2 regions of the Suipraeoptans intestinalis genome follow, and region 1 is predicted to be linked to the other one. Evidence: predicted binding sites of a transcription regulator. Region 1 holds the regulator's gene; the other holds the start of a gene.
What was found. Region 1 encodes NrdR, which represses ribonucleotide reductase genes. Its sites were predicted from a motif close to CACAANATNTTGTG; they were not measured.

Region 1 (11,229 bases):
TATTGATCACTTTATCCAGCTGCTCTAGCCCTGTTACTTCCCGGTGTTTTCCCGGAATCACCCTTGCACGGTTCAGTTCCCTCGCCAGTTTCTTGTAGAGGATCTCATTTACCAGGGAGCTTTTTCCGGAGCCGGAAACTCCTGTTACGCAGGTCATCACTCCCAGCGGAAAAGATACGTCTATGTCCTTCAGATTATTTTCACAGGCTCCTTTCACCTCAATCCAGCCCTGCGGACTTTTCCGTACTTCGGGTACCGGTATCCGCTTTCTTCCGCTTAGATAATCTCCGGTAATGGATCTGCGGTTCTTCATGATCTCTTTGGCCGTTCCTACAGCCACCACTTCTCCTCCGTGTTCTCCTGCTCCCGGACCGATATCCACGATATAGTCAGCCTCTTTCATCGTATCTTCATCATGCTCCACCACGATCACGGTATTGCCCAGATCCCGGAGATGTTTTAATGTGCCCAGCAGCTTGTCATTATCCCGCTGATGCAGGCCAATACTAGGTTCGTCTAGAATATAGGCAACCCCCACCAGACCGGAGCCGATCTGGGTCGCCAGACGGATTCTCTGCGCTTCTCCCCCTGACAGGCTTCCTGTCGCTCTTGCCAGGGTCAGATAGTCCAGCCCCACATCCATCAGAAACCGGATGCGGGAGCGGATTTCCTTTAGAATCTGTTCCCCGATCAGCTTTTGCTGCTGTGACAGCTTCAGTTCCTCCAGGAAGGTGTTCAGCTTTTCTATAGACAGCGCCGTTACCTCTGAAATATTTTTATCTCCGATCGTCACCGCCAAAGCTCCCGGCTTTAACCTCTGACCCTTACAGGTATGACAGGGGGTGATCCTCATAAACTCCTCGTATTCTGCCTTCATCGTTTCCGATGCCGTCTCCCTGTATCTTCTCTCCACATTTCGGATCAGTCCTTCAAAAGCTACATCATAAACCCCTTCCCCCCGTTGCCCCTTGTAATGCACTTTCAGTTCTTTTCCGTTTGTCCCATGGATCAGCACGTCATAGATCTCCTGGGGATAGTCTCTAAACGGCGTGTCCAGAGAAAACCGGTATTCCTTACTTAAGGCGCTTAACACGGCATAGGTAAAGCTTTTTTTATCCGTGCAGGACTGCCATCCCATTACGGCGATCGCACCTTCCTGTATGCTCAGGCTCTGATCCGGGATCATCAGATCCACGTCAAACTCCATCTTATATCCCAAGCCATAACAGTCCGGGCAGGCCCCGAATGGATTGTTGAACGAAAAACTTCTCGGTTCTATCTCATCAATGCTGATCTCGCAATCCGGACAGGAAAAGCTTTGACTGAAATGGATCTCTGTTCCTCCTATCACTTCCACCGTCAAAGAACCTTCTGCCAGATGAAGTACCGTTTCCACCGAATCTGTCAGTCGTTTTTCCATTCCCTCCCGGATGACCAGACGGTCTACCACCACATCTATGCTGTGCTTGATATTTTTATCCAGCTGGATCTCCTCTGAGAGTTCATAAAGATTTCCGTCGATCCTCACCCGGATATATCCGCTTTTTTTCACTCTTTCCAGGATTTTGGCATGGGTTCCCTTTCTTCCCCTGACCACCGGAGCCAGAAGCTGGATCCTGGTTTTTTCCGGAAGTTCCATGATCTGATCTACCATCTGGTCTACCGTCTGTTTCCGGATCTCTTTCCCGCATTTTGGACAATGAGGAACACCTGCTCTAGCGTAGAGCAGACGAAAATAGTCATACACCTCTGTCACGGTCCCCACCGTTGATCTGGGGTTTTTGTTCGTGGATTTCTGGTCGATAGAGATCGCCGGAGACAGCCCTTCGATACTTTCTACTTCCGGTTTTTCCATCTGTCCCAGAAACTGCCTGGCATAGGAGGACAGGGATTCCATATACCGCCTCTGCCCTTCCGCATAGATCGTGTCAAATGCCAGAGACGATTTTCCTGATCCGCTCAGCCCGGTCAGCACCACCAGCTCTTCCCTGGGAATGTCCAGGTCGATCTGTTTTAAATTATGTTCATTGGCTCCTCTTATCCGGATCCATTGCTTTTGTTCCTGTTTTTTTGCCATGTTTTGTCCTGTGCTGCACGAATTGTGCTGCAATTCCTTTCCCTTATTGGTTTTCTTCTAAAAATTTCTTGGCTTCGACCAACTGGTCCCTTAGGATGGCTGCTCGCTCAAAATCCAGTTCCGCTGCGGCCTTTTTCATATGCTTCTGCAGGTCTTTTATCCGTTTTTCCAGCTCCTTCTGGCTCATGGATTCCAGATCCTTATCCGGAAGATTCTCTTCTGCCGTCAGCTTTTTCGACACTGCGATCAGATCCCTCACTCCTTTTTTGATGGTGGCCGGCGTGATCCCATGTTTCTGGTTGTAATCCATCTGTATCTTTCTTCTTCGCATGGTTTCTCGGATAGCCAGATCCATGGAATCAGTGATCTTGTCTGCATACATCAGGACTCTTCCTTCAGCATTTCTGGCTGCTCGCCCAATTGTCTGCACCAGAGACGTTTCTGAACGCAAAAATCCCTCCTTATCCGCATCCAGAATTGCCACCAGCGTGATCTCCGGAATATCCAACCCCTCCCGCAGGAGATTGATCCCTACCAGCACATCAAATACATCCATCCGCATGTCCCGGACGATCTCCGTCCTTTCCAGCGTATCAATATCTGAGTGGAGGTACCGGACCCGAATCCCTACCTCCCGCATATAATCTGTCAGATCCTCTGCCATCCGTTTGGTCAGCGTCGTGACCAGCACCTTATGTCCACCGGCCACCTCTTTTCTTACTTCTCCCAGCAGGTGATCGATCTGTCCTTCCACCGGCACCACTTCTACCTCCGGATCCAAAAGACCGGTAGGTCGGATCACCTGCTGTACCCGCAAAAGCTCCTGCTCCTGTTCATAGACGCCGGGAGTCGCTGACACAAACAGCATCTGATTCACTTTCCCTTCAAATTCCACGAAGCTGAGAGGTCTGTTGTCTTTTGCAGACGGAAGGCGAAATCCGTACTCCACCAAAGTGGATTTCCTGGACTGGTCTCCGTGGTACATTCCACTGATCTGCGGAATGGTTTTGTGGGATTCATCGACCATGATCATGAAGTCATCCGGAAAATAATCTATCAGCGTATGGGGCGGACAGCCCGCCTGAAGCCCCGTCAGATGCCGGGAATAATTTTCGATTCCGGAACAAAAACCGGTCTCCCGCATCATCTCTATATCAAAATTTGTCCGCTCTTCAATCCTCTGGGCTTCCAGCAGCTTCCCTTCCCGCTTGAAATATCCGATCCGCTCCTGCAGCTCCTCTTCAATGCAGCGGATTGCCCGTTCCATACTTTCTCTGGAAACCACATAGTGGGAAGCCGGGAAAACCGCCACATGACTCAGTTCGCTTTTTACCGCCCCTGTCAAAACGTCTATCTGAGTGATCCTGTCTATCTCATCTCCAAAAAACTCTATCCGGACCGCCTCTTCTCCCGAACCTGCCGGAAAAACCTCCAGCACATCTCCCCGTACCCGGAAGGTGCCCCGTTTGAAGTCCATCTCGTTTCTGTCATACTGGATATCTATCAGCTTTCGTATCACATCATCCCGGTCTCTTTCCATCCCCGGCCTGAGAGACAGCACCATCTCCTGATAGTCGATGGGAGAACCCAGTCCGTAAATACAGGATACGCTGGCTACGATGATCACATCTCTTCGTTCAGACAGAGCCGCCGTAGCCGAATGGCGCAGCTTATCGATCTCATCATTGATGGACGAATCTTTTGCAATATAAGTGTCAGAAGAAGGTACATAGGCCTCCGGCTGGTAGTAATCATAATAGGACACGAAATATTCCACTGCGTTATTCGGGAAAAATTCTTTGAATTCTCCGTAAAGCTGTGCCGCTAAGGTCTTATTGTGTGCAATGACCAGCGTCGGTCTGTTAAGCTGCTGAATAACATTTGCCATGGTAAAGGTCTTTCCGGAGCCGGTTACTCCCAGTAGTGTCTGGCACTGGTTACCTTCCTGAAAGCCCTTCACCAGTTGTTCAATCGCCTGCGGCTGGTCGCCGGTGGGGGCGTATTCTGATACTAATTCAAAATGCTCCATGAAATCCTCCTATGAATCTGCTATCTGCATTTTCTGTTGCCATTATATCAGAATCCAAAGAAAATGTATAGAATGAATCGAATGTTTGTTCTGTTTGTTCCCAAAACTCCGCTCCGCAGATACTTTGTTTCTTCCTCCGTTCCAACTGATCTCGTCGGATATTCCGAAACCGGATAGAACTACTCGGCTTCGGATTCTTTATTCCATTATGCACCTGCCAGACAGAATGTTGCAACCTTCCTTGACAGGATTCCGGGCCGATGACAAAACAGGCTTCCGGATCACTTGAACGTACTCCGGAAACCTGCTCCCACGCAAATAGTATTCTTTTACACCGCAACCGGCTTTTTGAATCCTGCAACTTCCCTTGCTGTATGGAGGATATCCTGTTCCTTTTTCTGCTTAGGATCCTCCTTCCGTGCCTCCGGTTCAACTAAGGCGTAAACTCACTTTCCACCAGTTGTGTATTATTTTTCCTGTATGGTTTCATCATTTTTCCATCCGGCAGCAGATAGTACCATGTTCCTTTATATGGAATCCACTTTGAAAAAACTATGCTTCCATCTGTCTCTGCATAATACCAGTCTTCTCCCACCTTGATCCAGCCGCTTTGGCGGTAACCTTCTTCACTAAAATAATAAACCTTTCCTTCGATAGTAACAAACTTATTGCTGGGCCAGGATCCGTCTGCATAGCAGTACCACCAACCCACTGTATCTTTTACCCATTTATCCCCCTGGATCTCCATGTAGCGTCCTTCTTCGTCCACTTTGTATCCATCGGGAGTCATCTCACTGACTGCCATCCTTCCATCTGCCTTCAAGTAATACCAAACTCCCCGGTAGAACAGCCACTGACTTTTCCGAAAAGCTCCGCTTGACTCTGCATAGTACCAGCTTTCCCCTCTTTTGATCCATCCGGTCTGCATATAGCCTCTTGCATCAAAGCTGTATCTTTCGCCACCGATCAAAGCTATACAATCCTGCGGCCAGGAACCGTTCGGATACCGATACCACCAACCGATCCCATCTTTGATCCAGGTTCCTTCCTGAACCCACACCCCGGTCTCATCTACATAATATCCACCATCCACCGTTGTACTTACTGCCATTTCATAATTAGCATCCAGGTAGTACCATTTCCCTCCAGATTCCACCCACTTTGATTTTGCCAGACTTCCGTCCAAATGTGCACAATACCATTTATCTTCATGTAAAATCCAGCCTGTCACCAGATATCCATCGGTATCAAAATAGCAACGAACTCCGTTTATATCTGCAAACCCTTGATTCAAAAATTTCCCCTGAACCATATAGCGCCATCTATTGTCCATGCGAATCCAACTCCCTTCCCGGATCGCCTCTTTTAACCTTCCCCCCTTCAATGCTACTCTTGAAGATTCTTCCATTCGCATTTCCACATCTGAAAAAGAGCTTTCCAAGTCTTCTGGAATATTATTAGTCAGTTGTTCATCCAGGCACACTACAACGGCAAAATCTGATGCCATATCCCCTGCTGCCACGATCTGCGTCCCATTTCTCAACAATTCCAAAATCCCGCCATAGGCACTGTGCTCCGGATCGTGTACATCCGGTTCCAACGAAGCTACAACAGGCGTGGTTCTGGGGGCCAGAATGATTCTGGGATTTAGGGCCATCATGTACTGATATGAATTAGAACCAGTTCCTCCGTGATGGTTCAGTGTACACACATCCACCTTTCCCACCTCGTCCTTCAATCTGGACTCTACTCCCCAATAATCGTTGATATCTCCGCCAATAAAAGCCGACCTTCCATTCGATCCGGTAACTTTCACTCCCAAAGAAATCTCATTCGCATCATATAGTGACTTGGGCTTTATATCCCGTGCCCCGTTAAAAATTTGGATCCTGGCACTTCCCAAATGAATTTCATACGGATCTACCGGTGTATTTAGAAGAAGGTTCGCTCCGACTTCCTGAGCAGCCTCTACCATTCTTTCTTGTACATAAAGATTATCATACAAAACTCTTTCATTATCCATAAACTCATCTTCATATTTTGGGGCTATTACTGTCCTGGGTTCAAATTCCCTGATCACCTCATCTGCCGACCCTATGTGATCCGAATGTGCATGTGTCCCTATATAATAATCAAAATTCTCTTCATTGATGCCTAACCGATACATATAAGCAATCACTTTCTCTTCAATTCCCTGGCCTATCGTCACTCCCTGCCTGGGATTCTTTGGATAATCACTATCTTCTCCCGAATCTACCACAGCAAAATGTCCATCGCATTCTATGATAAAAGCATTTGTACTCTGAAAAGAAGTAACCATATGAATCTTTACAATTCCCGGCATGCTCTCAGTACTGACAGTATCTGTCGCTTGTGGGATCGTTTCTGTTTCGCCGGTCGCCTCCCGCAGATCCATTCCCGGTTCGGAAGTCACTCCTCCTGTCTCTGCTCCCACATCCTCTGTCACGCCTCCCACTCCGCTGTCTTCCGCATATGCCGGCAGTGCCTGCACTCCTCCGGCAGCCACTGCAGCTGCCAGTATGATTGCCATCCCTCTCTTTTTCCAGTTTCCTTTTTTCACGTTTCCTCCCTGATCCGTCGGTTCACTCCCATTTCTGGCTTTTCCCCACAATTTCCTTGCTTTGCTGTGTATCGGCTCTTTTGTTATGATTTTATACCGTTTCCGCTTCCTTCCTGCAGAAACCTTCTTTGCCTGTCACTTCTGCTTTGCCTGTCGCCCTTATTTCATCTGCAGCACCACCGGACAATGATCCGATCCCATCACATCTGTCAGTATCTGTGCATCCTCCAGCCTGTCTTTCAGTTCCTCTGATACACAGAAATAATCGATCCGCCACCCTGCATTTTTTTCTCTGGCACGAAATCTGTAAGACCACCAGGAATAGATCTCTGTCTGATCCGGATAAAAATAACGGAAAGTATCAATAAAACCTGCCTCTGTCAGTTCTGTGAATTTTTGCCTTTCCTCATCGGTAAAGCCTGCATTCTTACGGTTGGTCTTGGGATTTTTCAGATCGATCTCCCGGTGCGCCACATTCAGGTCGCCACAGAAGATCACCGGCTTCATCTCCTCCAGTCGTTTCAGATAGGCAAGAAAGTCTTTTTCCCACTCCATCCGGTAAGAAAGCCTTGCCAGTTCACTCTGCGAATTGGGCGTATAAACGGTGATAAAATAGTATTCCTCGAATTCCAGGGTAATCACCCGCCCCTCCTGATCATGCGCTTCTATCCCGATTCCATACTGTACCGACAGCGGCTCTTCCTTTGTGAAGATCGCGGTGCCCGAATACCCTTTCTTCTTCGCGTAATTCCAGTACTGATAGTATCCCGGAGTCGCAAGCTCCAGCTGTCCCTCCTGCATTTTAGACTCCTGGATACAGAAAATATCCGCATCCGCCTCCTGAAAAAATTCCAAAAATCCCTTCTGTACGCACGCTCTGATCCCATTCACATTCCACGAAACAAACTTCATCTATGTCCTCACTTTCTGTTTTCCTATATATAGATTCTAATAATATACCTTACGCAGGAACAATCCTCTTGCCGGCGCCAAAAATCCTGCCAGCCGACGATCTTCTGCCGCAATCACTACAGGAAGCATCGCCGGGTCCCGTTTTCCCGTTCCCACTTCCAGAAGAGTCCCTGTCAGGATCCGTACCATGTGATACAAAAATCCTGATCCGTAGTAAGTGATCCGCACCTTTTCTCCCGAACTCAGGATCTTGATGTTAGTAATCTGCCGGACCGGATCGCTACAATCCTTATCATCTGTAAAACTGGTGAAATTTCTTGCCCCGATCAGATAGGAGGCCGCTTTTCGCATGGCCTGGATATCCAGCTTTTCCGGATAATGATAACAATATCTTCGGGAAAATACATCCGGCTTTTCCCTGCAGTCAATATAATATTCGTACTTTTTTCCTTTTGCGCTTTTTCTGGCATGAAATCCGTTTTTCATCAGCTCTACCTTGATGACCCGGATGTCTTCCGGAAGGTAACGATTCAGGGATTCTCTGAATTCCTGCGTGTCATACAGCCTGCCCAGCTGAACACTTGCCACCTGTCCTCTTGCGTGTACGCCCGCATCCGTTCGTCCCGAGCCGTCCACATGCACCCGATATCCCACCAGCTTTCCGATGCTCCGCTCCAGGATAAACTGGATGGTATTGTCCGTGGTAGACTGTCTCTGCCATCCTTGAAACCTGCTTCCGTCATAGGAAATCGTCAGTTTATATGTTCTCATCTATATTCACCTTGCCTCTTTTCCATTTACAGTAAAAAGAAAGAAGCATACCTTATCGTACACTTCTTTCATCATTCTACCACCTTTTTCCGGGATTCGCAAATACTTGTTAAGCCCGCTCCGGAGCTTGATCCAGGGCTGTTCCGAACCTGCCCCAAGCCTTGCAGCAAGGAGGTTCTCACCGACTCTTTTCTGTCTTAACCCAAGATCTTCTTCAGCTCGTCCATAAAGGTATTCACATCTTTAAACTCTCTGTACACAGAGGCAAACCGCACATACGCCACCTCATCCAGCCTCTTAAGCTCCTCCATGACCATCTCACCGATACGGTTGCTGGGAATTTCCTTTTCTTCCAGGCTGAACACCTGCGTCTCGATCCGGTCTACTGCCGCCTTGATGGCTTCTGCTGAAATCGGCCTTTTATAACAGGCGCGCAACACTCCGTTTTCTATTTTGCCACGATCATACTGTTCCCTGTTATTATCCTTTTTGATAATGATGAGTGGGATCGTCTCCACTTTTTCATAAGTGGTGAACCTCTTTTTGCAGATTTCACAGGCTCTCCGTCTTCGGATGGAATTCCCGTCCTCCGTCGGTCTGGAATCCACTACTTTTGTATCCGGGTGATTGCAATAAGGACATTTCATGTTGTCTAACCTCTTCTCATTTTGTTGGTTTCAGTATAGCCTGTCCGGTTCGTGAAGTCAATCCATTGTCCCTTACAGTTCCGGTTCCTTCCGTTTTTCTTCCTTCAAATATCCTCCTATTTAGACATGACCTTCTCACTCTCAAATGCCTTCACGATCACCCCTGTCAAAATCACTCCCAATGCCAGTGTTTCCGCCACCGTGATCCCGTACTGGAACAAGGTGATCTCCTGACTCATGATTCCCTGGATTGCCATGGCATTGTTATAAAACGGGACAAACCAGAGGTTTTCCTGGGGTTTTCCTGTTGAAAACATGGAGATCAGACCGATGATCAAAACTAGCATATAGGCCGGCATAATATAAGTTCCTGCTTCTTTCACCGTCTTTGCAAACACAGAGATCAGTGCAATGATGGTAGAATACAGGAAGGACATAAACAATAGCAGTACTCCCAGCATAGCGATCTGCCCCGCCTGAATATCCAGGTGGAAGTTTGCTCCCGACAGCTTGTCTTTAAAAATCGTATTCGCCGCCACTGCCAGGGCCGTCACATATACAATTGCGGAAATTCCGGAGATCGTCATAAGCGAAAACACCTTCCCCAGTACAATAGAGCTTCTCTGGATCGGCGTCACCAGAAGGCTGTACATGGTTCCTCTTTCCTTCTCTCCTGCTATCATATCCGTTCCGATTCCCATCGCCCCTGCAAACAAAAAGACGGTTACAAAGTAGGGCAGCATGGTTCCCGCCATCTTGCCTGTCGCCTTCGCCTTATCCTGAATGTACATCTGAGAGTTGTCTGTGTTTACTTCAAAAACCGTCAATTGCCTCAGATCTCCCACTCGCTCTGCCAAAAGCGTCTGACGATAAGATTCCAGCATCGTTTTCACAAAGGAGGACGTCTTGGCCGAATATTCTTCTGACGGATTTTCGTAGGTATTGACCCAGGGAAGAGGCTCCCCTTCTTTGTAAGCCTTTGTCTGCTCTTCAAATCCATCGGAAAATCTTACGATCAGATCGATCTCTCCCTCTTTGATCTTTTTCTTTGCCGCCTCAAATTCTTTTTCAGATTCCATCTGTGTATATTCGGCCAAAAATCCTGACGCTTCCATCTGTTGCTGAAAGTCTGTCGGCGCGTGAAGTGTATAAATCCTGGATTTGTGTGCCTCGATGTCTTTCTGCTTCCGTTCCGCCATCATTCCCACAACCGAAAAAATAACCAGCATGATCACCACCGGCAATACAAAGACAGAAAATACCATTTTTTTGTCCCTGAATATCCGCGCCATTTCTTTCCCGAATATTTCTCTGATTCCTTTCATGCCGCTACTCCCCCTTCTTTTCCCTGTAAAATTCAAAAAATGCGTCTTCCAGATCCTGTGCTCCGGTCTGTTGCAGAAGTTCTGCCACCGTACCTTCTGCCACCATTTCTCCATCCACAATGATTCCGATCCTGTCACACAGTTTTTGTGCTTCCGACATAATATGGGTGGAAACCACGATCAGCTTTCCTTCATTCCGCAGCTTTTTCAGATAGTCTGTTACCCCTCTTGCCGTGATGATATCCAATCCGTTGGTAGGTTCGTCAAAAATAACGATCCTGGGATCATGTACCAGACTCACTGCAATGGCTGCTTTCTGCTTCATTCCTGTGGAAAGCTCCTTGATCTGCTTATGGGCAAAGCCTTCGATCCCAAAATAGGAAAACAATTCCTCTTTTCTCTGTTGAAGAGTATCTTTTTCCACTTCATGCAGCCGTCCGAAAAAATCAAACATATAATCTACTGTAAACTGCTCATCCAGTTTAATGTCACTGGTCAGAAATCCAATCTGCGTCCTGACTTTCTTGGGCTCCTTCTGCACCTCGTATCCATTCACATAAATCTCTCCTTCGGTAGGAGGAATCAAGGTGGCGATACAGCGGAGCGTGGTCGTCTTTCCCGCACCGTTTGGTCCCAGAAGGCCATAGATCTCTCCCTCTTTCGCCTGAAAGCTCAGATTTCCTACCGCCGTCTTTTTAGGATCCTTCGTCTTTAACTCCATCATCTGCTTCTTGTTCAGACGATACACCTTCGTCAGATTTTTGATTTCTATCATCTGTACACCCCTCTTCCTGCTCGTTTCTTGCATTGTCTTATTGTATTGCTTTGTTGATACAATCATACTTCCTCTCTTTTTTCTTGTCAACCTCTTTTTCTTCCCCGGAGAT
Region 2 (11,229 bases), on a different contig from region 1:
CCTTTTTCGATTACAACGCCGGATCCTATCACACAGTTTCTCACCTCGCCGTGGATCTCCGCCCCGTTCCCTACGATGCTTCTTTCTACGATCCCTTCCTCCGAGACATACTGGGGAAGTATCCTGGCATTGTTGGTATAGATCTTCCAAAATTCTTCGTACAGATTGAATTCCGGGATCAGGTCGATCAGCTCCATGTTCGCTTCCCAGTAGGATCCCAGTGTTCCCACATCTTTCCAGTAGCCTCTGTACTCATATGCAAAAAGTCCCTGCCCTTTATCGTGGCAGTACGGCATGATATGCTTTCCAAAATCACACCCCGGGACGTCTTTCAGAGACATCAGCGCCTCCTTTAATACTTCCCAGCTGAAAATATAGATGCCCATAGAAGCCAGGTTGCTCTTGGGCTGGGGCGGTTTTTCCTGGAACTCTGCGATCCGCCCGTCCTCCTCCGTCACTACCACGCCAAACCGGCTGGCCTCTTCTATCGGAACCGGCATCACCGCAATGGTAACATCCGCCCGGTTTTTTTTATGTGCATCCAACATCAGTTCATAATCCATCTTATAAATATGGTCTCCCGACAGGATCAGCACATATTCCGGATGAAAGGTTTCCATATATTCCAAATTCTGGAAAATGGCATTGGCTGTCCCCGTGTACCATTCGCTGCCCTCTGTCTTCTCATGAGGAGGCAGGATCGTGACGCCGCCGTAATTGCGGTCCAGATCCCAGGAAATCCCGATCCCGATATGGCTGTTCAGCCTGAGTGGCTGATACTGCGTCAGGACGCCCACCGTGTCAATGCCTGAATTGATGCAGTTGCTTAAGGGAAAATCTATGATCCTGTACTTTCCTCCAAATGTCACCGCCGGCTTAGCTACTTTTGCCGTCAGCACTCCCAGGCGGCTTCCCTGTCCTCCTGCCAACAGCATCGCTATCATCTCTTTTCTTCGCATAAGCCCCATCCTCTCCGTATAAATTGATCGTTTTTATTATAACATAACCTTTTCTCTTAGTGAACATTATAGCTATTTTTTTTGTGATTTTCAATTACTTTTTGTGAAAAACCAACAACAAAATAAGGTTGGATTTTCCCTCTCAACTGTATATAATGAAGAGGTAGAGATATGCCTAACAAAGAAAGGAATTACTTTTATGTATAAAATCGATTTTAATCATCCGGTTCACCTGTATTTCATGGGAATCGGAGGGGTCAGCATGAGCGGATTAGCGGAGATCCTGCTTCAGGAGGGGTTTCAGGTTTCCGGGTCAGACCGTCAGGTTTCCCCCCTGACCCGGCGCCTGGAGTCCCTGGGAGTACGGGTATACACACCGCAGACAGCAGCTAATATTTCTTCTGATATTGATGTTGTTGTCTATACTGCGGCCATCCAGGAAGATAATGAAGAATTTCAGGCAGCCCGTGCTTTAGATCTTCCTATGCTGAGCCGCGCCGAGCTGCTGGGCCAGCTGATGAAAAACTATAAGACTTCTATCGCAGTAGCCGGAACTCACGGAAAGACCACTACGACTTCCATGCTGTCCCAGATCCTTCTGGAGGCAGAGGTGAATCCTACCATTTCCGTCGGCGGAATGTTAAAAGCCATTGGCGGGAACATCCGCGTAGGCGCTTCTGACTATTTTCTGACAGAGGCCTGTGAATACACCAATAGCTTTTTACATTTTTTCCCTAAAATCGCCGTCATTTTAAATATTGACGAGGATCATTTGGACTTTTTCAAGGATCTTGATGACATACGGAATTCCTTCCGACAGTTTGCGGCTTTGCTTCCTGCTGACGGAACCCTGGTCATCAACGGTGAGATTCCTGATCTTGCTCCTCTTCTGGAAGGACTTCGCTGTCGTGTGGTACAATACGGCGGAGACAGCTCTTTCGACTACAGCGCCACAAATATCACCCATGACCCCTACGGGGTCGCCTCCTTTGACCTGGTCAAATCCGGTATGTTCGTCGAACGGATCAGCCTTTCTGTCAACGGGGATCACAACGTTATGAATGCTTTGGCGGCCATTGCCGTTGCAGATGTACTGGCACTTCCTTTTTCCGCGGTCTGTCAGGGACTGCTCCGCTTTACCGGTACCGGAAGACGTTTTGAATACAAGGGAGAGCGTCAGGGGGTTACCGTCATTGACGACTACGCCCATCATCCTACAGAAATCCGGGCTGCGCTGGGAGCCGCCGCCCACTATCCTCACAGGGAGATCTGGTGTGTCTTCCAGCCTCACACCTATACCCGGACCAAAGCTCTGTTCGCAGAATTTGCAGATGCTCTGTCTGCGGCGGATCACGTCATTCTGACGGACATTTATGCTGCCAGGGAAACGGATACGCTGGGAGTCTCTTCTGCCAAGCTGGTGGAAAGGCTGCGGGAAAAAGGTTGTGACGCTTACCATATTTCTTCTTTTGAAGAAATCGAGGCCTTTTGCAGGGAGCATTGTATAGAAGGAGACCTGTTGATAACTATGGGCGCCGGAGACGTTGTAAACATAGGCGAATCTTTGTTGAGTCACTAGTTATCCACAAAATCCACAGGATTTTATCCACAAAAAACCTGATTTTCCCTGCAGAAATTTCTTTTTCCCGTTCTCTTTGGGTGCTATAATAACCCTACTTAATGGGAATGCAAGGGAGGCAGTACATATGAGGATACCGATCCTGTCCGGGGGGACTTCAAACACAACCACGATCGAGAATACTTTTATCGATCAATATATGGCATCTGCCAATGGAGAATACGTAAAGGTATATCTGTTGCTGCTGCGCCGTTCCTGTAACGGCCTGGATCCCTGGTCTGTTTCCCAGCTGGCAGATTTTCTGGATTGTACGGAAAAAGATATTGTTCGTGCTTGTAATTACTGGAAAAAGGCGGGACTTTTAGAGTATCAGGAAAGTTCAGCCTCTTCTTCTGTGCCCGCCTCAAATGCGGGAGCTTCCGAGGAAGCCGGCTTTGCCTCCTCCGAAAAATCCAAAAAGGTCTCCTATGGACAGCGTACCGACGAAAAGAAAAGTAGCCCTGCGACAGTGCTTTCTCTTTCGGAAAGTAAAACCGCTTCTTCTGCGAAGAAGACGCCGACAAAGCGAACCTCTTCTCAGAAGGCACTGAAACAACTGATCCATGTCGCAGAGCAGTATCTGGGAAAAACGCTCAGCGCTTCCGACATGGAAACGATCCAGTATTTCCTGACAGACCTAGAGTTTTCTCCGGATCTTATCGACTATCTTTTGGAATACTGTGTGGAATACGATCACAAAAGCATGCACTATATCAAAAAAGTGGCCCTTTCCTGGAAAGAGCAGCAGGTTACCACCATCGAAGAAGCCAAGGCTGCCTCTTCCCGGTATAATACAGCCGCCTACTCCATCCTGAAGGCATACGGAATCCAAAACCGTGCCCCTGCTCCCGTAGAGGAGACCTACATCAAAAAGTGGACTCGTACCTTTGGATTTGCGATGGACGTGATTTTGGAGGCGTGCAGCCGCACCATCCGCACCATCCATCAGCCCAGTTTTGAGTATACGGACAGCATTCTTTCCAACTGGAAAGAGCAGGGACTTTCTTCCCTGTCAGATGTGCAGGAGGCCGATTTAAAATATCTACAGGAAAAAGAAGCAAAAAAGAAAACCAAGAGTTCTTCCAAGACTTCCTCGCCAAACAGGTTCAACAACTTTGATGGCCGTTCTTACGATATGAATGACATGGAGCGCCGTCTGATCCAGCAGTAGGGAGACGGGAGATCCCCATTCCAAGGAGACTATCTATGGCATTGAGCAATGCGCAACATTCACAACTTATGCGGATCTACGAGCAGCGGCAGCTGGAAAGCCGCAGGCGCCTTCAAAAACGTTTGGAAGAGGTTTATGCTGCCGTTCCAAAATTCCGTACCTTAGAAGATGCCATCGCGTCTTCCAGTATAGAAAAGGCCCGTCTTTTGCTGGACGGTGATGCTTCTGCTCTGGACTCGCTGAAAGAAACACTGGCAGAGCTTTTGGTGCAAAAACGAGCACTTCTTTCTGACGCCGGATTCCCGGCCGATTACCTGGAGCCGGATTTCTTCTGTGATGCCTGTAAGGATACCGGATATATTGGAACCACGCCCTGCCATTGTCTGAAAAAAGAAACGGTACATCTGCTTTACACACAGTCCAATCTGCAGGATTTTCTGGAACGGGAGAATTTCTCCACCTTTTCACTGGGGTTTTACTCCCCCAACCTGGTGGATCCTCTGACCGGTCGTTCTGCAAGAGACGCCGCTGTTACCGCCCTTCAGACCTGTCAGGACTTCGCCCGGAACTTTTCGGACACTTTCCGGAATCTTCTTCTCTACGGAAGTACCGGAACCGGAAAGACCTTCCTTTCCCACTGTATCGCCAAGGAGGTCATGGAATCTTCCCATTCTGTGATTTATCTGACTTCCACAGAATTGTTTGACCTGCTGGCCGATCATACATTCCGCCATACAGAAGGAGAGGCAGAGGCTGCCTACGCTCAGATCTACGACTGCGATCTTCTGATCATCGACGATCTGGGAACGGAATTCACCAATTCCTTCACCGCTTCTCAGCTGTTTATCTGCCTGAATGAGCGCATACTAAGGCGCCGATCCACCGTAATATCCACCAATCTTGCATTGGGTGATATAAAAGAGACTTACTCAGAGCGGACATTTTCCCGCATCAGCAGCCACTACACCATCTTAAGGCTGACCGGCGACGATATCCGCATCCAAAAAAAATTATTACAATCGGGAGGTACCAACCATGCTACGCCGTAATGACCGTAACCTTGAAAACATTCCAACCGGAGCCCTGGGGATCATTGCCCTTGACAGCTGCAAGGATCTGGGGAAAAAAGTCAATGATTATCTTGTGAAATGGAGAAAGGAAGACGGTCCGGCTCATAAGGATGACATCGTCTTCCACGGATACGAAAGAGATACCTTTCTCCTGAACACCAAGGTACCCCGCTTCGGATCCGGAGAAGCGAAGGGGATCGTCAATGAATCTGTCCGCGGAATGGATCTCTACCTGATGGTGGACGTATGCAACTACAGCATGACCTACTCCTTATCCGGAAACATCAATCATATGTCCCCGGATGACCACTATCAGGATCTGAAGCGTGTGATCGCCGCGATCGGAGGAAAGGGCAGACGTATCAACATTATCATGCCTTTCCTTTATGAAAGCCGTCAGCACCGCCGCAGCGGCCGGGAATCTCTGGATTGTGCGCTGGCCCTTCAGGAACTGGTCCGCATGGGAGCTGACAATATCATTACCTTTGACGCCCATGATCCACGGGTTCAAAATGCTATTCCGTTAAACGGATTTGAAACGGTACGTCCCACCTATCAGTTTATCAAGGGACTGCTCCGCCGCTTTCCGGATCTGACCATCGACGCAGACCATATGATGGCTATCAGCCCCGACGAGGGCGCTACCGAACGTGCCATCTATCTTGCCAATGTTCTGAATCTGGACATGGGAATGTTCTATAAGCGCAGGGATTTTACCCGGATCGTAGACGGAAGAAATCCTATCGTAGCTCACGAATTTTTGGGATCCTCCGTGGAAGGCAAGGATGTGATCATCCTGGACGACATGATCTCCTCGGGAGACAGTATTCTGGATGTGGCAAGACAGCTGAAGCAAAGAAAGGCTCGAAGAATCTTTGCGGCTGCTACCTTCGGACTCTTCACCAACGGTCTGTCCAAATTTGATCAGGCTTATGAAGAGGGTGTACTGGATGCCATCCTGACTACCAACCTGATCTATCAGCCGCCCCAGCTTCTGGAACGTCCGTACTACATCAATTGCGACATGAGCAAATACATCGCACTGATGATCGACACCCTCAATCACGACGGCTCTGTCAGCAGTCTTCTGAACCCCAGCGAGCGGATTCAGAATGTGATCGAGCGTTACAAAAGAGGCGAAGCGATCTAACGTCAAAAGCAGTTTCATGTTAGAATTTGTTTTAACAATCCAGTTGGGACTGGCGATTGAAAGCTTTGTCCCGCCGCAACCAAAAAATATCCTGCAGAATCCGGACAATTTCGTCCTTCTCTGCAGGATATTTTTATGTATATAAATACTTCCCCGTCTTTAGTTCGATCACCCTCTGGTTACGGCTGCCTCTGAATATAAGAGACAGGTCTTTTTCCGCTTCCACAAAGGGGCCGTCCACCAGCACATCGATATAAGACAGCATTTCTTTGGTATCTTTTCCATACACCCGGCCGCCCTCCTGCAGATCCACATCATACAGGTAGCCGGTGTAACACCACACATCTTTCTTGGGGAACTGCGCCTTTATCTCCCGAAGCAGCCCTACCAGCTCCCGTTGATTCTCCGGCTCAAAAGGCTCTCCTCCCAGCAGACTGAATCCCTGTACATAGGCGGGCTGCAGATAGGTCAATATCTGTTCCCTGACAGCATCGGTAAACTCACTTCCGTAGTCAAAGGCCCATGTTTCCCGGTTGAAGCATCCTTTACAGTGGTGCCTGCAGCCGGAAACAAACAGGCTGACTCTTACTCCCGGACCATTGGCAATATCACAGGCCTTTACATTTCCATAGTACATGCCGTCCTCCTACAGATGCAGGACTCTGTCTTTGATCTCCTGCGTCCGCCCCTGATTCCAGAACTGCGTTCCGATGTAGCCACAGGTTCTTCTTGCCACAAACAGTCTGTCCTGATCGGTATTTCCACAATTGGGGCACTGCCATCCCAGTTTTCCGGATGCGTCCTCTTTTACTACGACCTCCCCGGAATACCCGCAGCATTCACAATAGTCACTCTTGGTATTCAGTTCTGCATACATGATATTCTCATAGATAAACTGCATTACCGTCAAAACTGCCGGGATATTGTCCTGCATGTCCGGCACCTCGATATAGCTGATGGCGCCTCCGGGAGAAAGCTTCTGAAACTCTGCTTCAAACTTGAGCTTATGGAAAGCATCGATCTCTTCTGCAACATGCACATGATAGCTGTTGGTAATGTAGTTCTTGTCTGTTACGCCCGGAATAACGCCAAACCGCTTTTTCAGGCACTTGGCAAACTTATACGTAGTGGATTCCATCGGAGTTCCGTATACGGAATAGCTGATGTTCTCAGCCTCCCTCCACTGCGCGCACTTATCGTTCAGCCTCTGCATGACTGCCAGCGCAAACGGTCTCGCCTCCGGATCCGTGTGCGATTTTCCTTTCATGCGCATGCACATCTCATACAGTCCCGCATACCCCAGAGAAATGGTGGAATAGCCGTCATACAACAGCCGGTCTATTTTTTCACCCTTCTTCAGTCTTGCCAGCGCCCCGTACTGCCACAGGATGGGCGCCACGTCCGAAATGGTGCCCAGCAGCCTGTCATGTCTGCAGCGAAGCGCTCTGTGGCAAAGCTCCAGCCGCTCCTCCAAAATAGCCCAGAACCGCTCCTCATTTCCATTGGCGGAGCATGCCACATCTACCAGGTTCAGCGTCACCACGCCCTGATTGAAACGTCCGTAGAATTTGTAGCTTCCATCCGGGTTCTTCTGCTTTTCCTCCACCGTCAGAAAAGACCGGCATCCCATGCAGGGATACACTGCTCCCTTTTTCAATTCCCGCATCATTTTTGCGGAGATATAATCCGGCACCATACGCTTCGCCGTACACTTTGCCGACAATACGGTCAGATCCCAATACTTGGATCCTTCCGTGATATTATCCTCATCCAGTACATAGATCAGCTTGGGGAATGCCGGTGTGATCCATACACCCTTTTCGTTTTTGACTCCCTGCATCCTCTGGATCAACACTTCTTCGATGATAATGGCCAGATCATCCCTGGTCTGCCCCTCTTCTACCTCATCCAGATACATAAACACCGTCACAAAAGGCGCCTGTCCGTTACAGGTCATCAAAGTGATCAACTGATACTGGATCGTCTGGATCCCGCTTCGGATCTCCGTTCGAAGACGTGTTTCCGTTACTTTTCTGATGATCTCCTCATCCAGCGTTTCGTGGCAGGATTCTCTCTCTTCTATAACCGTTTTACGTATTTTCTGCCTGCTGATGTCTACAAAGGGAGCCAAATGCGCCAGAGTAAAGGACTGCCCGCCATACTGGTTGCTGGCTACCTGTGCCACGATCTGGGTCGTCACATTGCAGGCGGTAAAAAAGCTGTGGGGCTTTTCTATGAGCGTCTCACTGATAACGGTTCCGTTTTGCAGCATATCCTCCAGATTGATCAGGTCGCAGTTATGCTCCTTCTGTGCGAAATAATCGGTATCATGAAAATGAATGATCCCCGCCTCATGGGCCGCCACCACTTCCTCCGGCAGCAGTACACGCTTGGACAGGTCCTTGCTCACCTCTCCTGCCATATAGTCTCTCTGGGTGGAATTGATCACAGGGTTCTTGTTAGAGTTTTCCTGATTCACTTCTTCGTTAATATGCTCGATCAGTGCCAGGATCCCGTTATCTGTAGTATTGGACTTTCGGGTCAGCTCCCGTTTATACCGGTAACGCACATATTTCTGCGCCACCTCATAGCCTCGCATCTCCATGATCCCGGTCTCCACCATATCCTGGATGTCCTCCACATGGACTGCATGAGTAAGCGCCTCCACTTTCGCCGTTACATTGTCTGCGATCGCCATGATCTGATAGTCATTCATCTGATACAGACGATCTACCTCCTTGTTGGCTGCAATGATCGCATTCCTGATTTTTTCAATACAAAAATCCACTTCTTCCCCGCTTCTTTTGATAACACGGGTGTTCTTTGCCGTACTCATACGCTCTCCCCTTCTTCCACTAAATATCGAACCTTTTGTCTCGCTCACACTATATATTGTGTCTGTTCACTATCATACACCATATTTCTTTGAAAGGGAAGAGGTATTTTCTATATTTCTTATCTGTCATCTTCCTGTCAGGCTCTCCTTTGCTTTTTTGCCCGCTTTCCAAACAATTCTGTCTGCTTTTTTATTTGCTCTGCGTCGGCTTCCCGCCTATGACAACCGGTATATTTCCTCTCCGTTCTGTCTAAAATTTACAGATATCTACCCAGGCAGTCCCTTCGCACAGAGTCTCCAGCTCTTCCGGCGTCAGATCTACCATGCTGTTGCTGCTTCCACACGCCGGGTAGATCCTGTCAAACCGCTTCATGGATACGTCCAGATACACTTTGACTCCTTCCCGTATTCCAAAGGGGCATACCCCTCCCACATCATGTCCGATCCACTCTGCCACTTCCTCTTTCGTAAGCATCTTTGCCTTTCTTCCAAATTGTTCCTTGAATTTTTTATTGTCCACTCTCCCGTCTCCTGCGCAGACGATCATGATCGGGCCGTCTGTCCCCCAGAAGGTCAGGGATTTTGCGATCCGCTCCGGTTCTGTGCCAATTGCCTGCGCCGCCAGCTCCACCGTCGCACTGGAGGTCTGAAACACTGTGATCCTCTCCGCGTATCCTCTCTGCCTTAAATATTCTCTTGCCTGTTCAAATGCCATTTGCTCCTCACTCCTTTTCTGCCTTCTCATTATACTCGAAATGTTTGCTTTTTTATATCCTTTTCTTGCAGCATTTGCCGGCGGCCGAGAACATAAAAACTTGGAATGGTAATTCTTCCGTCAGATATGAAAAGAGCGAATTTCTACCGCTCTGACATAAAAAAACGGCATAGCCGATAGTTACATCAACTATGCCGATGTTTTTAAAAATTATCAAAGCCTCAGGTCAAGATACCCTTTCCTGCTCCCCCTTTTTCCCATCAATAGACGAACGCCTCTGCCAGCTGTGCACTTTCCACCAGCCCTCTGTAGGTTTTTGAGGAAGTCAGAAGTTCCTGGTGTTTGCCCCAGGCCTCTACCTTTCCGTCCTCGATCACCACGATCTTGTTCGCATTTTCAATGGATTTCAATCGATGGGAAATAATGATCACCGTCTTGCCCTTCATAAGCTTGTTCAGACTTTCCTGAATTTTCTTCTCATTATCCACATCCAGGGCTGCTGCGATCTCATCCAGGATAACGATCGGCGCATCTTTCAAAAATGCTCTGGCAATGGAAAGCCTCTGCCTTTCCCCGCCGGACAGGGTCGCTCCGTTTTCCCCGATCCTGGTGGCATATCCTTCCGGAAGCCTGCTGATAAACTCCTCGCAGTTTGCCAGGCGAGCCGCACGTTTTACCTCTTCGTCACTTGCTCCCGTCTTTCCGATCCGGATATTTTCCAGAACAGACGTATTAAAAAGCGTCACATCCTGAAAAACAATAGACACTTTGTCAAACAGCGCCTTTGTTGAAATCGCTTTGATGTCCTTCCCTGAAATCCGGATGCTTCCCTCCTCATAGTCATACAGTCTTGACATCAGCCGCAGGATACTGGTCTTTCCGCAGCCGGATTTTCCTACCAAAGCCGTCACCTCATTCTGCTTTGCAGTAAAGCTGACACCCTTTAGGATCGGCGTGTCGGCATCATAGGAAAATCTAACGTCCTGCAGCTCAATATCAAATCGCTCTAACGAAGCCTCCTCTCCCGTCTGCAGCGGCGTCTGACGGATCTCCTTCACCCTCCGGATCATGGAATCAATGTAAAACAGCTCCGCCATATTCTGGCCTATGGCCTCCGCCCCGTCTTTCAGCTTCATGGCAGCCAGAAGATATCCGATGAAATAAAGAAGATTCATTTCTCCTGCAAACAGCATGACTGATCCTAAAACGATCACACCTACCAAAGAAAGGTACAAAACAATGCTGGCCAGGTTCATTGTGAGACCCACCAGTATTTCTGCCCGGATATGAATGGTTTCACTCTCCTCCATCTCTCTGTAAAGCTTTCTTTTTATTTCTTTTGCCATTCCGAAGCTTTGTATTTCCTGCTGCAATTCGATTGCTTCTTGAAAGCTTTCCGCATTTTTCCGCAGCTTTGTATAGTATTTCCCCTGATTTTTGATCTGCATCCGCTTGGAAAGAAGAATCAGTAAAAAGTTCAGCAAAATCGGCAGGATCACTATCGCCCCAAGCTTCACATTCCCTGTCAGAAGCAGTACGGAAACCACTGCGAAAAACGCAAGAAACCCTATCAGCTTGGCAATGGCATGAGAGAGCGCATGCTCTATGGCCGCCACGTCTCCCATGATGGTTTGTGCCAGATCGGAAAGATCATGTTTTGAAAAATATGACAGAGGAAGCTTACTCAGCGTGCTTGCAATATCGATCCGC

Region 2: the regulator NrdR is predicted to act here: its motif matches at 8,852-8,865, upstream of nrdD (anaerobic ribonucleoside-triphosphate reductase).

What each region holds. Positions count from the first base shown of each region.
Region 1 is NZ_JAXFXH010000027.1:26,464-37,692, reverse strand. It holds gene uvrA (excinuclease ABC subunit UvrA) at 1-2,077, opposite strand, end outside; gene uvrB (excinuclease ABC subunit UvrB) at 2,121-4,106, opposite strand; gene SOW26_RS09395 (MBL fold metallo-hydrolase) at 4,540-6,687, opposite strand; gene SOW26_RS09390 (exodeoxyribonuclease III) at 6,847-7,599, opposite strand; gene truA (tRNA pseudouridine(38-40) synthase TruA) at 7,636-8,370, opposite strand; gene nrdR (transcriptional regulator NrdR) at 8,568-9,017, opposite strand; gene SOW26_RS09375 (ABC transporter permease) at 9,134-10,342, opposite strand; gene SOW26_RS09370 (ABC transporter ATP-binding protein) at 10,347-11,117, opposite strand.
Region 2 is NZ_JAXFXH010000003.1:56,616-67,844, reverse strand. It holds gene SOW26_RS00910 (glucose-1-phosphate adenylyltransferase) at 1-959, opposite strand, end outside; gene murC (UDP-N-acetylmuramate--L-alanine ligase) at 1,159-2,538, shown strand; gene SOW26_RS00900 (DnaD domain protein) at 2,666-3,748, shown strand; gene SOW26_RS00895 (ATP-binding protein) at 3,784-4,797, shown strand; gene SOW26_RS00890 (ribose-phosphate pyrophosphokinase) at 4,784-5,968, shown strand; gene nrdG (anaerobic ribonucleoside-triphosphate reductase activating protein) at 6,102-6,605, opposite strand; gene nrdD (anaerobic ribonucleoside-triphosphate reductase) at 6,615-8,804, opposite strand; gene SOW26_RS00875 (YbaK/EbsC family protein) at 9,055-9,519, opposite strand; gene SOW26_RS00870 (ABC transporter ATP-binding protein) at 9,780-11,229, opposite strand, start outside.